Regions from separate parts of the Paenibacillus sp. YYML68 genome, predicted to be linked through region 3. Evidence: predicted binding sites of a transcription regulator. Region 3 holds the regulator's gene; each other region holds the start of a gene.

Region 1 (3,162 bases), 1.8 Mb from region 3:
AGCGCGGCGCCGGTCTTGGCGGCGGTCACGATGAGAGAGAGCAGACGCTCAACCAGTTGCTCGTCGAGATGGACGGCTTCGGGGCCAACGAGGGCATCATCATCGTAGCAGCGACGAACCGTCCGGATATTCTCGATCCGGCCTTGCTTCGTCCGGGACGCTTCGACCGTCAGATTACAGTCGATCGCCCAGATGTGAAGGGCCGCGAGGCTGTCCTGAAGGTGCATGCGCGCAATAAGCCGCTTGCCAAGGATGTGAAGCTGGATCAGCTGTCCCGCTACACGACCGGGTTCACCGGTGCGGACCTCGAGAACCTGCTGAATGAGGCGGCACTCATCGCAGCTAGGCGTAACCGCAAGGACATCTCTATGGCTGAGATCGATGAAGCGTTCGACCGCGTCATCGTCGGTACGCAGAAGAAGAGCCGTGTCATTAGTGAGCGTGAGAAGCGGATGGTCGCTTTCCACGAAGCAGGACATACCGTAGTCGGACTTCACGTCGAGGACGCGGAGATGGTACACAAGGTAACGATCATCCCTCGCGGACGGGCAGGCGGCTATGTGATGATGCTGCCCAAGGAAGGCGAAGACCGGATGATGCAGACGAAGAACGAGCTGCTCGATAAGGTGACAGGACTTCTCGCAGGACGTGTTGCCGAGGAGCTGTTCATCGGTCAGATCGGTACAGGGGCGTATAGCGACTTCCAACGCGCAACTGGTATTATTCGCCGGATGATTACTGAATTCGGGATGAGCGATAAGCTCGGTCCGATGCAATTCGGCACGTCCCAGGGTCAAGTATTCCTCGGCCGGGATATCGGTCATGAGCAGAACTACAGCGATGCTATCGCGTACGAGATCGATCAGGAGATGCAGTCGATGATTCGCGGCTGCTACGATCGTGCGAAGGAGATCTTGACCACGCACAGCGACCAGGTCAAGCTGATCGCCGAGACGCTGATGGAGAAGGAAACGCTGGAGAAGGATCAGATTCAAGAGCTGATCAAGAACGGCAAGCTCGGAGAGAAGCAAGAAGCGGAGGATGCAGCGCCGCAGCAGCTGAGCTCTGAGGATTTGAAGATCAGCATTCAGCCAAGGGATGATGAGTCAGCAGGTAGTAAGCCAGGCTCCTCGGATGACGAGGCGAAGTAATAGAAGAAAGTCGGTGCCTATAGGTGCCGGCTTTTCCTTTTTTATTGTAGGCTAAGAACGGTCCGAATACGGAAAACTATGCACATGAACACGCTATGCACGTTACGGCTCGAATAAAGGCGTTTTTCTATAGTGGAGCACCGATTTTAGTCATTGACATCACGTATGTGCACGTGTAAATTAGGTTTAAATCTTTATTATGCTTGTGAACATTTTCACCAGCTTGGTGATGAATAGGAAGGTGTGCCATGGAAGCACTAGCGCTAGAGAGGAAGGCTGAGCAGCAGCGAGAGCTGAAGGAACGGATTGCCCAGCTGAAGAAGGAACGGAACGCCATTATACTTGCTCATTATTATCAGCGTGATGAAATACAAGAGGTCGCGGACTTCCGCGGAGATTCCTTCTTGCTCGCTCAAAAGGCAGCTTCGACGGATGCAGAGGTGATCGTCTTCTGCGGTGTTCACTTCATGGGGGAGAGCGCGAAGATCTTAGCGCCGAACAAGACGGTGCTTATTCCCGATGAGCGTGCTGGTTGCCCGATGGCGGACATGGTCAATGTGGACGGCTTGCGCGCACTGAAGAAGCAGCATCCGAATGCGAAGGTCGTCGCCTACATTAACACGTCGGCTGATGTGAAGTCGGAGACGGATATTTGCTGTACGTCAGCGAATGCGATTAAGGTTATTGAGTCGGTTGACTCAGATGAAATTATTTGGGTGCCGGATAAGAACTTGGGCGACTACGTGTCTAAGTTTACGAACAAGAAGATGATTATATGGGAAGGCTATTGCAATACGCATGACATGCTGACGGTCAAGGACGTTGAGGAGATGAAGGCTCAGCATCCGAATGCACAGTTCGTCGTCCATCCGGAATGCCGCCCAGAGGTCGTGAAGCTAGGTGATTTCGTAGGCAGTACGACTGCGATCATTAAGTATTGCAAGGAGTCGGATTGTCAAGAGTTCATCGTTGGAACGGAGGACGGAACTGGCTATCAGCTGCGACTAGACAGCCCTAATAAGACATTCCACTTCGCTACTAAATATCTCGTCTGTCCGAATATGAAGGTGAACAATCTGAAGAAGGTTGTGAAATGTCTGGAGACGAACAGTCCGCAGATATATGTACCGCAGGACGTTGCCGATAAGGCCAGAGCTTCTCTAGAGCGCATGCTGCTTGTTAAGTAGCATGCGCTACTTCTCTGTTAAGAAGGTGCAAGCTATTGATTCCTCGTTATCTCGTTAATTTTGATACCGAGTCCATTCCGTGTGTATACACGGATGTCATTGTGATCGGCGTAGGCATCGCCGGTCTTTTTACCGCACTTAAGAGCGCGGAAAAGCACAAGGTGCTGATGGTGACGAAGAAGTCTTTGCTCGATAGTAATACCCGTTATGCGCAAGGTGGCATTGCTGCCGTCATCTCGGATGAGGATTCCCCGGCGTACCATCGTCAAGATACACTTATTGCAGGAGCAGGGCTCTGTTCGTCGTCAGCGGTCGATGTCCTCGTCCATGAAGGGCCTGCTGGTGTCGAGGATCTGATTCGTATGGGCACCGAGTTCGATATGGAGGACGGACAGTACGCATTGACGAAGGAGGGCGCTCACAGTCAGCGCCGTATTCTGCATGCGCAAGGGGATGCGACGGGAGCGGAGATCGTACGGGCGTTGTCCGAGAAGACGAAGCAGGACCCGAACATTGACATTTGGGATGATCACTTTGTTATCGATCTGATCACTGAGAACGGAGAATGCTTCGGTGCGTTGATTCAGAAGCCGGACGGTCAGAAGGTGCTTGTCTGTGCTAATGCAACGGTACTCTGCTCTGGCGGGGCTGGACAGCTGTATCGATATACGACCAATCCTGACATAGCGACAGGAGACGGTATCGCGATCGCTTACCGTGCCGGCGCGAACATTCGTGATGTGGAGTTCATTCAATTCCATCCGACGGCTCTCTGTTATTCCGGAGCGCCACGATTCCTCATCTCCGAGGCGGTTCGAGGGGAA
Region 2 (3,162 bases), 2.0 Mb from region 3:
GAAGACAAATCCGGGTCAAACGACACCGCTCTTCGCCTTCATGGCGGTCATCACTATGGCTATGTGGCAGATCGCAACGATCGGCGTCGCGATCGAGGTGCTGTTCCAGCTCATTCCATGGTCGTTCGGCTGGGTAGATACGGTTAACGTCGTGCTGAGCCGTACATTGTTCTGGTACTTCGGGCATCCGCTTGTTTACTTCTGGCTGCTGCCTGCCTACATGTGCTGGTATGTCGTCATCCCGAAGGTGATCGGCGGCAAGCTGTTCAGTGATGCGCTGGCAAGGTTATCCTTCATCATGTTCCTGCTCTTCTCCATTCCGGTCGGCTTTCACCATCAGCTGATGGAGCCTGGCATCTCGAATATATGGAAATTCGTTCAAGTTGTGCTAACCTTCATGGTCGTAATTCCTTCGCTGATGACAGCCTTCTCTCTGTTCGCCACATTCGAAATGCACGGTCGCTCCGTCGGAGCCCGCGGGCTATTCGGCTGGTTCCGTAAGCTGCCGTGGAACGATGTCCGCTTCTTCGCTCCTTTCATGGGCATGCTGATCTTTATCCCTGCCGGAGCGGGCGGACTCGTCAATGCGAGCCACGAGCTCAACGCGGTCATACACAACACGCTGTGGGTGCCCGGGCACTTTCACTTGACGGTCGCAAGCTCCGTCGCCTTAACGTTCTTCGGCATTACGTACTGGCTTATTCCGGCCGTGACCGGCCGTGAATTGACGCCGCTGATGCACAAGCTTGGCATTGCCCAGACCTGGGTGTGGATCGTTGGTATGTTCCTGATGTCCGGCGCGATGCATACGGTTGGTCTGATGGGCTCACCGCGCAGAACCGCCTACACAACATACCAGGATCATCCGGATGCCGTGCTGTGGATGCCGTACCATGTCGTGATGGCGATCGGTGGAACGATTCTGTTCATCGGCGTGCTGATGATGCTGATTAACATCTTCGGCCTGCTCAGCTCCTCGAACGGCCGGGTCGAGCAGTTCCCGATTGCTGAGGCGAGTGAAGGGGCGGAGAAGCCACCGGCCATCTTCGAACGCTGGGGCGTCTGGATTGGCATATTAGTTTTTCTGATTCTGTTTGCGTATACGGTTCCTATTATGGAAATCATTCAGCATCCAGGCTTCGGGTCAAAGGGCTTCAAGACGTGGTAAGAGTATCGACAATCACAAGAAGGCCATCATAGGAATATGCACGGCTGAGAGTAAGGAAAAGCTTCGTAACGAAGCTTTTCCTTAGCCTAACAATGTGAAAAAAATCACGTAGATAAAGCTCGCTACGCTGCCGTACCACTCGGCTGGATCAAGGCTTATTTACACATTACGAACTCACAGGGGAGGCGCTAAAGGATGATTATACAGGATATGACGTTGTCATGGGAGAGGCTGAACAATGAGCATGCTGTCTTGAATGAAATGGTTGCGGAGCTTGAGAAGGATGCGAAGGAAACGATGCAGCTCGAAGGGGAGCTTCTACATAGTCTGACGGAGCAGCTGCGGATGAAGGCCGTAGGCTTGCTGACCGAGCTGGAATATCACTCGGAATGGGAGGCGAGCGACCTGTTCCCGAAGCTGACGGATCATTACAATACGCCGGAGGGCCATCAGATTATTACGTCGTTATGGATGCTTGAGAAGGAGCACGAGCTCACGCATGAATACTTCCAATCGTTCTTCGAGGAGCTCGACCGATTGCTGGATAACAGCTCTGCTGCCGACCTGCCACGGGCTGTTAATGACCTGTTGACCGCCTGCAGGCTGGTCAGAGAGCATCTGATGGCCGAAGAAGAGACGCTCCTACCGTTTATGGAGGCGGAACTGCGTCTGGAGGACGTTCTGTCCATTCCTGTGACCTGCGTCACTGTGTGACCCTACTCAATTGTGGTCTAATACAGCTATAGAACTTCAGTAGCGTTGCATAAATCATGACATCTAAAATGGTGGAATATTCAGAAATTAGTTTTCAAATTCCAAGGGCCAAAAACTTACGGGGTACCCCTGAAACAGGCAGTTGCTGTCCATTTGTAATATTCATCCTTTTCAAGTTGATGATTGGTTTTTTTCGACTTAGGCGACTTACTGGTCTTTCTGTTTCTTCTGTCGCCCTCTCGAAGTTCGACTTGGTTTTCGCTCTACTGCTGCGACCATCCTCAGCCACGGTTGCCACATGAGTTCTTTCAAAGCCTCAATGAGTTCCGTTAACGTTCGACTCGTTCCCAGTTCTAGCTTCATAAGCAGCAGCAAGCAGTATGCAATTAAACAGATCCAAATCTGATTCATCACTGCGTTCTCGCTGTCACCGTAAAAACAGGTTAGCTTCAGGTTCTGCTTGACCCACCGGAAGAACATCTCGATCTGCCAGCGGCTACGATACAGGTCACCAAGCTCTTCTGCCGTCAGGTCGAACCGATTCGTAATGATACGGACCTCATTACCGCGACCGTCTGTGGTGACGATCATACGAAGGGGGTGCTGCATGCGCTTGTGAGCTTTGCCTAGCACGACTTTGACATCGCGGATGATGTCTGAATCTGTGTTCACCGAAAGTTCTTCCACTTCTTCGACAACAGCATTGTCCTTTAATCGTGATACGAATCGAATGCCACGCTCGCAGTAACTGTCGTATTTGCCGTAGTCCAGATACCCGCGGTCCATCAGATACGTGACGTCCGACTCATCGATCAGGACGTCCATTTGGCTGCGGTCTGCGGGCCTTGCAGGCGTAACCACTGCCTTATCCGGATAAACATGGTCGGGGTCAGCAAATGCCACTCGCAGGTGCAGTTTCACGCCTGCTTTCGTTTTTCGGAAAGTCGCCCATTTATACCGCTGTAGGCAAACGCTGATCGTAGAAGAGTCTATAATCTTGACCGTTCCGATGCGCCCTGATATCGGCCTAGCATCTCGATGCAACTGTGTAATGAGATTACAAAGGATGGCTTGAAGTACTTCTGGGTCCAGTTGATTATTTTTACGGGACAACTGGGATGCACTGATCGAAGCAATGCCGAGTTGCTTTTGAAATTCCTCGTCGTGCTCCAGCTTTCGCATGATGGAACGAAGACCCTTTCGCTTCTCTAACTGTGCTTCGATGAAGATGTACAGAAAGACTAAGGTGTCGAGCTTTTTCACATAACGGTCGAGCGTAG
Region 3 (3,162 bases):
TCATCGCCGTAATGCGTCCGTCCGCCTGTCCGTGCCAGTCACGGGCGAACTGCACCGCCTCCGCCAGCTTTGCATCCTGCACGTCACGCGGGCACAGACCGATGACGCCGCGCGTCAAGCAAGCACGTATGCCGCTGTCTCTGCTTACCTCCGCGACCTGATTCATATGATCGTACATATCGACGAACGTCGTCGTACCACCCTTCAGCATCTCGAGCACCGACAGACTCGTCCCTGCACGCACATCGGCAGCGGTGAACTTCGCCTCCATCGGCCACATCTTCTCCTGCAGCCACACCTGCAGCGCCAGATCGTCGCCATAGCCGCGCAGCAGCGACATCGCCGCATGACCGTGCGTATTGACGAAGCCCGGCATGTACAGCTTTCCGCTGCCGTCAATCGTCTCATCGAACACAGCTGCTGGCTCTGGCGCCCCCTCCTCGATGGCAACGATGCGGCTACCCTCTACTACCATATACCCCTTGACCAGAGGCTTGTGCTCATCCATCGTGATGAACAAGCCATTCGTAATTACCGTTCTTTTCATTCCGCTAGTTCCTTTCCGTCATCGACCTCATTGTCGAGCCGTTAAGCTCGTCTTCACGTTAACAATTTACAATTTCAACGCGCCAAAAGCAAGCTTCATTCCTTGAATTGCGCCCCTCTCCCTCATACTATAGACGACTTCCACATAAACTAAGGAAGAACATGATTCGATGGGGGGCCTCCGCCGATGCTATTTACGAAGAAAAATGAGACCGATTTTTTACTGCTGCTGATCAAAGCCTCCGAGAACGTGCTGCATGCTGCCCAACGGTTTAGACATGCAATGATGGGAACGGAGCCGCCCGCCTCCTACAACGCCGAGATTAAAGAGCTTGAGCACCTAGGAGACAAGATCACGCATCAGATTTATCAAGAGCTGAGCAAAGTTACCGTCACACCGATTGACCGTGAAGATCTGATGCAGCTTGCATCGAAGCTGGATGATGTACTCGACGGCATAGAGGCATCGATCGCGCGCTTCGACTATTTGAGCATTACGTTTACCGATAAGCACATGCGAAGCTTCTCTGCCGTTCTCGTGAACAGCTGCCAGCATATCTTGGACGCCTTCAAGCTGCTATCGAAGAAGAAGTACATTCAGATCGCCGAGCATACGGTGCAGATTAACGCGCTGGAGAACGAGGCCGATCGTCTGATGCGTGAAGGGGTGCGCGACATATTCGCGAACCCGAAGGAGCCGTATCATGACTTCAAGCTTAAGGAGCTGTACGAGGGGCTAGAGGAGACGACGGACGCGTGTGAGGACGTAGCCGATATTTTGAACAGCATCGTGATGAAGTATTCTTAATGAGAAAAAAAAGCCCGTACCGCACGCAAGTCTTGGCAGCGGCACAGGCTTCACAGTCATTATTCTAAATAATACGCCAAACTCTGAAGCTCGGCTGTAAAGTCAGCATGATGAATGCGCACATCAGGCGGCACCTTGAGGATGATCGGTGCGAAGTTCAGAATCGCCTCGACTCCTGCCTCGACGAACAGATTCGCAACCTGCTGCGCCTCCGTCGCCGGAACCGTAATAATACCGATTCGAACCTTATGCAACCGCACGCAATGTGGAAGCTCTGACATCGACTTCACTCTCAAATTGTTGATCGATTCACCGACCTTCGTGTGATGCGCGTCGAATACGGCCACGATCTTCATATTGTCCTTCAAGTAGGCGTTATAATTGCACAATGCACGGCCCAGGTTGCCTGCACCGACTAGCGCAACCGGGATCACTTTATCAATCTTCAATATTTGACGTATTTTCTCAATTAAATAATTAACGTCGTAGCCGATCCCTTTTTTACCGAACTCACCGAAATAGGCAAGATCCTTGCGAATTTGCGCCGGGTTGAGATCGAGCTTCTGCCCAAGATCCTGTGAAGAGACAGTGGCTATATTTTTTTTGCTCAGCTCATTCAGGAATCGCAGATAGATAGGCAGACGGCGGACGACCGCTTCAGATATTTTCATTGACTTCATGAGGGGTTGTCCTCCATCCATTGCTTGATTCTCGGGACGAGCTGGCTGCTGGGCATATGCTCGATCTTCGGGCCGGGCAAGGAATATAAGAAATATTTGCCATAGTTCGTATCAATCACCCGTGTGTCGTAAATAATGACGATGCCCTTGTCTGATGCCGTTCTCACCAGTCTGCCGAAGCCTTGCTTGAAGCGAATGACCGCCTGAGGCACCGATAGCTTCATGAACGGATTCTGATTGCGCAGCTTCACCTTCTCGATCTTCGCCTCAACGAGCGGGTGTGTAGGCGGCTGAAACGGCAATCGTACGATCGCCAGACACATCAACGCATCGCCAGGGATATCGACACCTTCCCAGAAGCTGCTGGTGCCGAGCAGCACGCACTCCGGACTACTCTGGAACAAGCGTGTCAGCTTGCTGCGATTGCTGCTGTCGACACCTTGACCGAGCACGCTGATGCCGAACGACGACAGCATATCCTTCAAGCTGCCGTGTACCGTACGCAGCATACGGTTCGACGTGAACAGCACGAGCATACGGCCGCGCGTCTCGAGTGCGACCTCCGCAAGCGACTGCACGAGTGCGTCGACGAACTCCTTATCGCCAGAAGCGCCGCCACGCAGCGTCGGAAAGTCGCGCGGAATCGCCACCAGCGCCTGCTCCCTGTAGTTGAACGGAGACGGCAGCATGACCGTCTTCAGCTCCGCTTCCGGCGCGCTCGGCTGCAGCCCTAGCTGCTCGCACGTATAGTCGAACGACTTGCCGACGGACAGCGTTGCACTCGTCAGCACGACACTTTCCTTCGGCTCGAAGAAGTGCTGCTTCAGCATCGAGCTGACATCGATCGGCACGCTATGAAGCTGTAGCGAGCGGTTTTTGTTATAGGTGCCGCCCTCCAGCCAATAGACGGAGTTGTCGTCCGGCATCGTCATGAACAGCTGCAGCGCATCCTTGTGCCTATGCAGATCCTTGACCGTACCACTGAGGTCGGTAACCTGACCTTGCAGGTCGAACTCGTCCTGCGCTTCCTTCAGCTCCGTCACCAGCTTGTCGAGCTTCTTCAGCGCCTCGGAGAAATGCAGCTGCATATTTTCCGCGAGGAGTACCAGCTTGTCCCAGCCTTCTGGA
Region 4 (3,162 bases), 1.9 Mb from region 3:
AGCCGGCCATACCATACCGAGGTAGTAGTTGAGCGCCGGGCGGCACTTGGAGCACCCTTCCGGATTGCTCCACTCGAGCACGTTCATCACCTCGCGGCTCGTTGTCAGACTCATGCTGCGAATCGACTCGACGACCTCGTCACGCGACAGCGATGTGCAGCCGCAGATGCCTTCCTTGACCGTCTGCACGCCGTCTGCGCCGAGCACGAACGACAGCACATCAGCGACGAGCGGCTTACAGCCGCCACACGAGGCCGACGCCTTCGTGCATGCCTTCACATCGTTGACGCTGGAGCAGCCCTTCTCGTTGATCGCACTGACGATCGCACCCTTGGATACGCCGTTACAGCCGCAGATGATCTCATCATCTGGCATCGCCGCGACCAGCTCAGCGCCAGACTTCTTCGTGCCTCCGCCGCCTTCGCCCAGCAGCACTTCCTTCTCCTTGCCCGTCACGTCCTCGCCCTTGCGGATCATCGCGAAGATGCGGGAGCCGTCGCTCGTGTCACCGAACAAGACAGAGCCGATGATCTTGCCGTCCTTAATGACGACCTTCTTGTAGATGCCGTCGAAGTCGTCCTGTACGCGTACCGAGCGCGTGCCCGGGGCATCGACGAAGTTACCAGCAGAGAACACATCGACGCCGGACACCTTCAGCTTCGTCGACACGACGGAGCCTTGGTAGCCTTCCGTCTCAGCGCCTGCAAGACGCTTCGCCAGCACAGCGCCCTGCTCATAGAGCGGAGCGACGAGGCCGTAGGCGATGCCGCGGTGCTCGGCGCACTCGCCAACCGCGTAGACGCTTGGAACGTCCGTCTCCATGTAGTCGTTGACCACGATACCGCGATTCACCGTAATACCTGCCGACTTCGCAAGCTCGACGCTCGGCTTAATACCGACCGCCATGACGATCAGATCCGCATCGACTGACGAGCCGTCCTTGAACTTGAGGCCGGTGACGCGGTTTTTGCCCAGAATCGACTCGGAGTTCTTCTGAAGCAGGAACTGCATGCCTTGCTGCTCCAGCTCCCGCTGCAGCATGAGCGCTGCGGTCTCATCGAGCTGACGCTCCATCAAGTAGTGGTGGATATGAACGACCGACACTTCCATGTTGAGGTTCAGTAGGCCGCGGGCAGCCTCCAGACCGAGCAAGCCGCCACCGATGACGACGGCCTTCTTGTATTGCTTCGCCGCCTCGATCATCGTCTCGCAATCTTGAATATCTCGGAAGGCGATGACGCCTTCCTTATCCGCACCTGGCAGCGGCAGCATGAACGGCAGCGAGCCTGTCGCGAGAATGAGCTCATCGTAGGCGACTGTCAGCCCCCGGTCCGATGTGACCGTCTTGTTCACGGTGTCAATCTGATTCACCTCGTGGCCGGTATGGAGCGTGATGCCGTTCTCCTCATACCAGGACCAGTCGTTCAGCACAATATCCTTCATGTCCGAATCGCCAGCCAGTACCTTGGACAGCAGAATCCGGTTGTAGTTCGGATGAGGCTCCTTACCGAATATCGTCACTTCATATTTGTTCGGAGCGATCTTGAGCAATTGCTCGACACAGGATACGCCAGCCATACCATTACCAACGAGAACGAGCTTCTTCTTCATCGTACTCACACTCCATCATGTAATAATATCTAACACAAACGCTTGTCGCGACAGCTTAACATAGGGACTTTGAGTAGAAAACTTCGACTAAGTAAGATTATCTAACATTGTTCTGTTACTTAATAATATAAGCGATACGTCACATGATTGACAACACTTTTATGTAAATTTTCATAACATTATTTCTTATGGACTTTATAAAAAAGCTTAATATCTCTCTTTGGAGTCAGGTATTCTTACATTCAAAGCTTATTGTACGGCACAGAACGGAATAAAAGATGAGCAATCACGTCTTTATTGATGGCAGGTCGAAGGTAAGAACTCAGATATAGGGTACTTGTGGATCATGCTAACCATGACAGCAGGCCAATGAGCGTCTACGCTTACGGAACGAGGAGGCGTTATTCGGTGAAAATGGGGCTGTATGGACCGTTAACGGAACGCAGAGACGTTATTGTTCAGCTTCTGTACCGTCTCGACCTCATAATGGTCATATAGCGACGATGAGTTCCGTTAGCAGCTGTAATCGTCTCGAAACGGCAAATTAAGGCCTCTGAGTTCCGTTACGAGGAGAAATGGATGCAAAAAAGCCACCACGCATGTGGTGACACTAGAGCTTGAACGATATAACGGATGCAGCGGCATCAATGCTTGCCGAACCCTTTCTCGCACCAGATGCTCGATTCGAGAATGTCGGTAAGTGATCGCTTGGCCGCCGCTAATTTGTGCTGCGCTTCTTCGAGCTCGGCTATTTTGTCTCTAAGTATACGTGTCTGCTCTTCTCTCGTGAGCCCTTGCTTCGCGATCATCGACTTCACATCTTGTATGGAAAAGCCGACTGCAAGACACGTCTTCACAACGTCCAAGTGGCGAACAATGTCCGACTCGTAGATCCGATAATGATTGGAGTCTCTACGCATATATTCATCAGGAATGAGACCTGACTTCTCGTAATAACGAATCGTCGAGATCGGAAGCCCTGTCAGCTTCGCTACTTCGCTAATCCTCACAGCCATCTCCTCCATCTCATGAAGTCTCTTGCTATGAAGTATACTTCATGGTTTACGCTATGGGAAGTGATGATACGTGCACGATCTCACGAGTATACAAGAAGGAGCTGACCATATGAAAGAGTTAAGAGAGAACCAGCTTGAGAGCATCATGAAGGGCAGACGTTCCGTTCGAGTCTATCAGCCGAATTACCGGATACCAAGAGAGGAGCTGACTGCAATCATCGAGACCGCAGCCTCCGCTCCATCGTCGGCGAACCTCCAGCCTTGGCGGGTCGTCGTCGTGGAGAGTGAGGAAGGGAAGAAGAAGCTGCGTCCGCTCGTCATGTTCAATACGCGTCAGAACGATACGTCCTCCGCGATGCTGCTGATCTTCGCAGATACAAGATATTACGAGAACGCCGATTACATCTATAACCTTGCTGTGGAACAAGGCAAAATGCCGCCAGAGGTGCGCGACCAGCAGCTAGGTATGATCAAGTCGTACTTCCCGTCACTTCCTCCCGAGAAGTCCAGTGAGGTGACGCGCTTCGACTGCGGA

Evidence for each region. Region 3 encodes Rex, which represses fermentation and respiration genes when NADH is low (regulators of the CRP and FNR family bind a similar motif). Its sites were predicted from a motif close to TTGTGAAATATTTCACAA; they were not measured.
Region 1: nadA (quinolinate synthase NadA) is a predicted target of Rex. The motif match lies at 1,355-1,372, and genes of this name have one in related genera.
Region 2: PAE68_RS02065 (hemerythrin domain-containing protein) is a predicted target of Rex. The motif match lies at 1,261-1,278, and genes of this name have one in related genera.
Region 4: nirB (nitrite reductase large subunit NirB) is a predicted target of Rex. The motif match lies at 1,771-1,788, and genes of this name have one in related genera.

Annotation. Positions count from the first base shown of each region.
Region 1 covers NZ_BQYI01000001.1:672,747-675,908, forward strand. The annotation lists gene ftsH (ATP-dependent zinc metalloprotease FtsH) at 1-1,151, shown strand, start outside; gene nadA (quinolinate synthase NadA) at 1,400-2,338, shown strand; gene nadB (L-aspartate oxidase) at 2,374-3,162, shown strand, end outside.
Region 2 covers NZ_BQYI01000001.1:471,087-474,248, forward strand. The annotation lists gene PAE68_RS02060 (b(o/a)3-type cytochrome-c oxidase subunit 1) at 1-1,168, shown strand, start outside; gene PAE68_RS02065 (hemerythrin domain-containing protein) at 1,364-1,882, shown strand; gene PAE68_RS02070 (IS4 family transposase) at 2,090-3,162, opposite strand, start outside.
Region 3 covers NZ_BQYI01000001.1:2,441,988-2,445,149, reverse strand. The annotation lists gene PAE68_RS11255 (amidohydrolase) at 1-547, opposite strand, end outside; gene PAE68_RS11250 (DUF47 domain-containing protein) at 734-1,354, shown strand; gene PAE68_RS11245 (redox-sensing transcriptional repressor Rex) at 1,414-2,034, opposite strand; gene dinG (ATP-dependent DNA helicase DinG) at 2,031-3,162, opposite strand, start outside.
Region 4 covers NZ_BQYI01000001.1:503,227-506,388, reverse strand. The annotation lists gene nirB (nitrite reductase large subunit NirB) at 1-1,611, opposite strand, end outside; gene PAE68_RS02210 (helix-turn-helix domain-containing protein) at 2,256-2,627, opposite strand; gene PAE68_RS02205 (nitroreductase family protein) at 2,737-3,162, shown strand, end outside.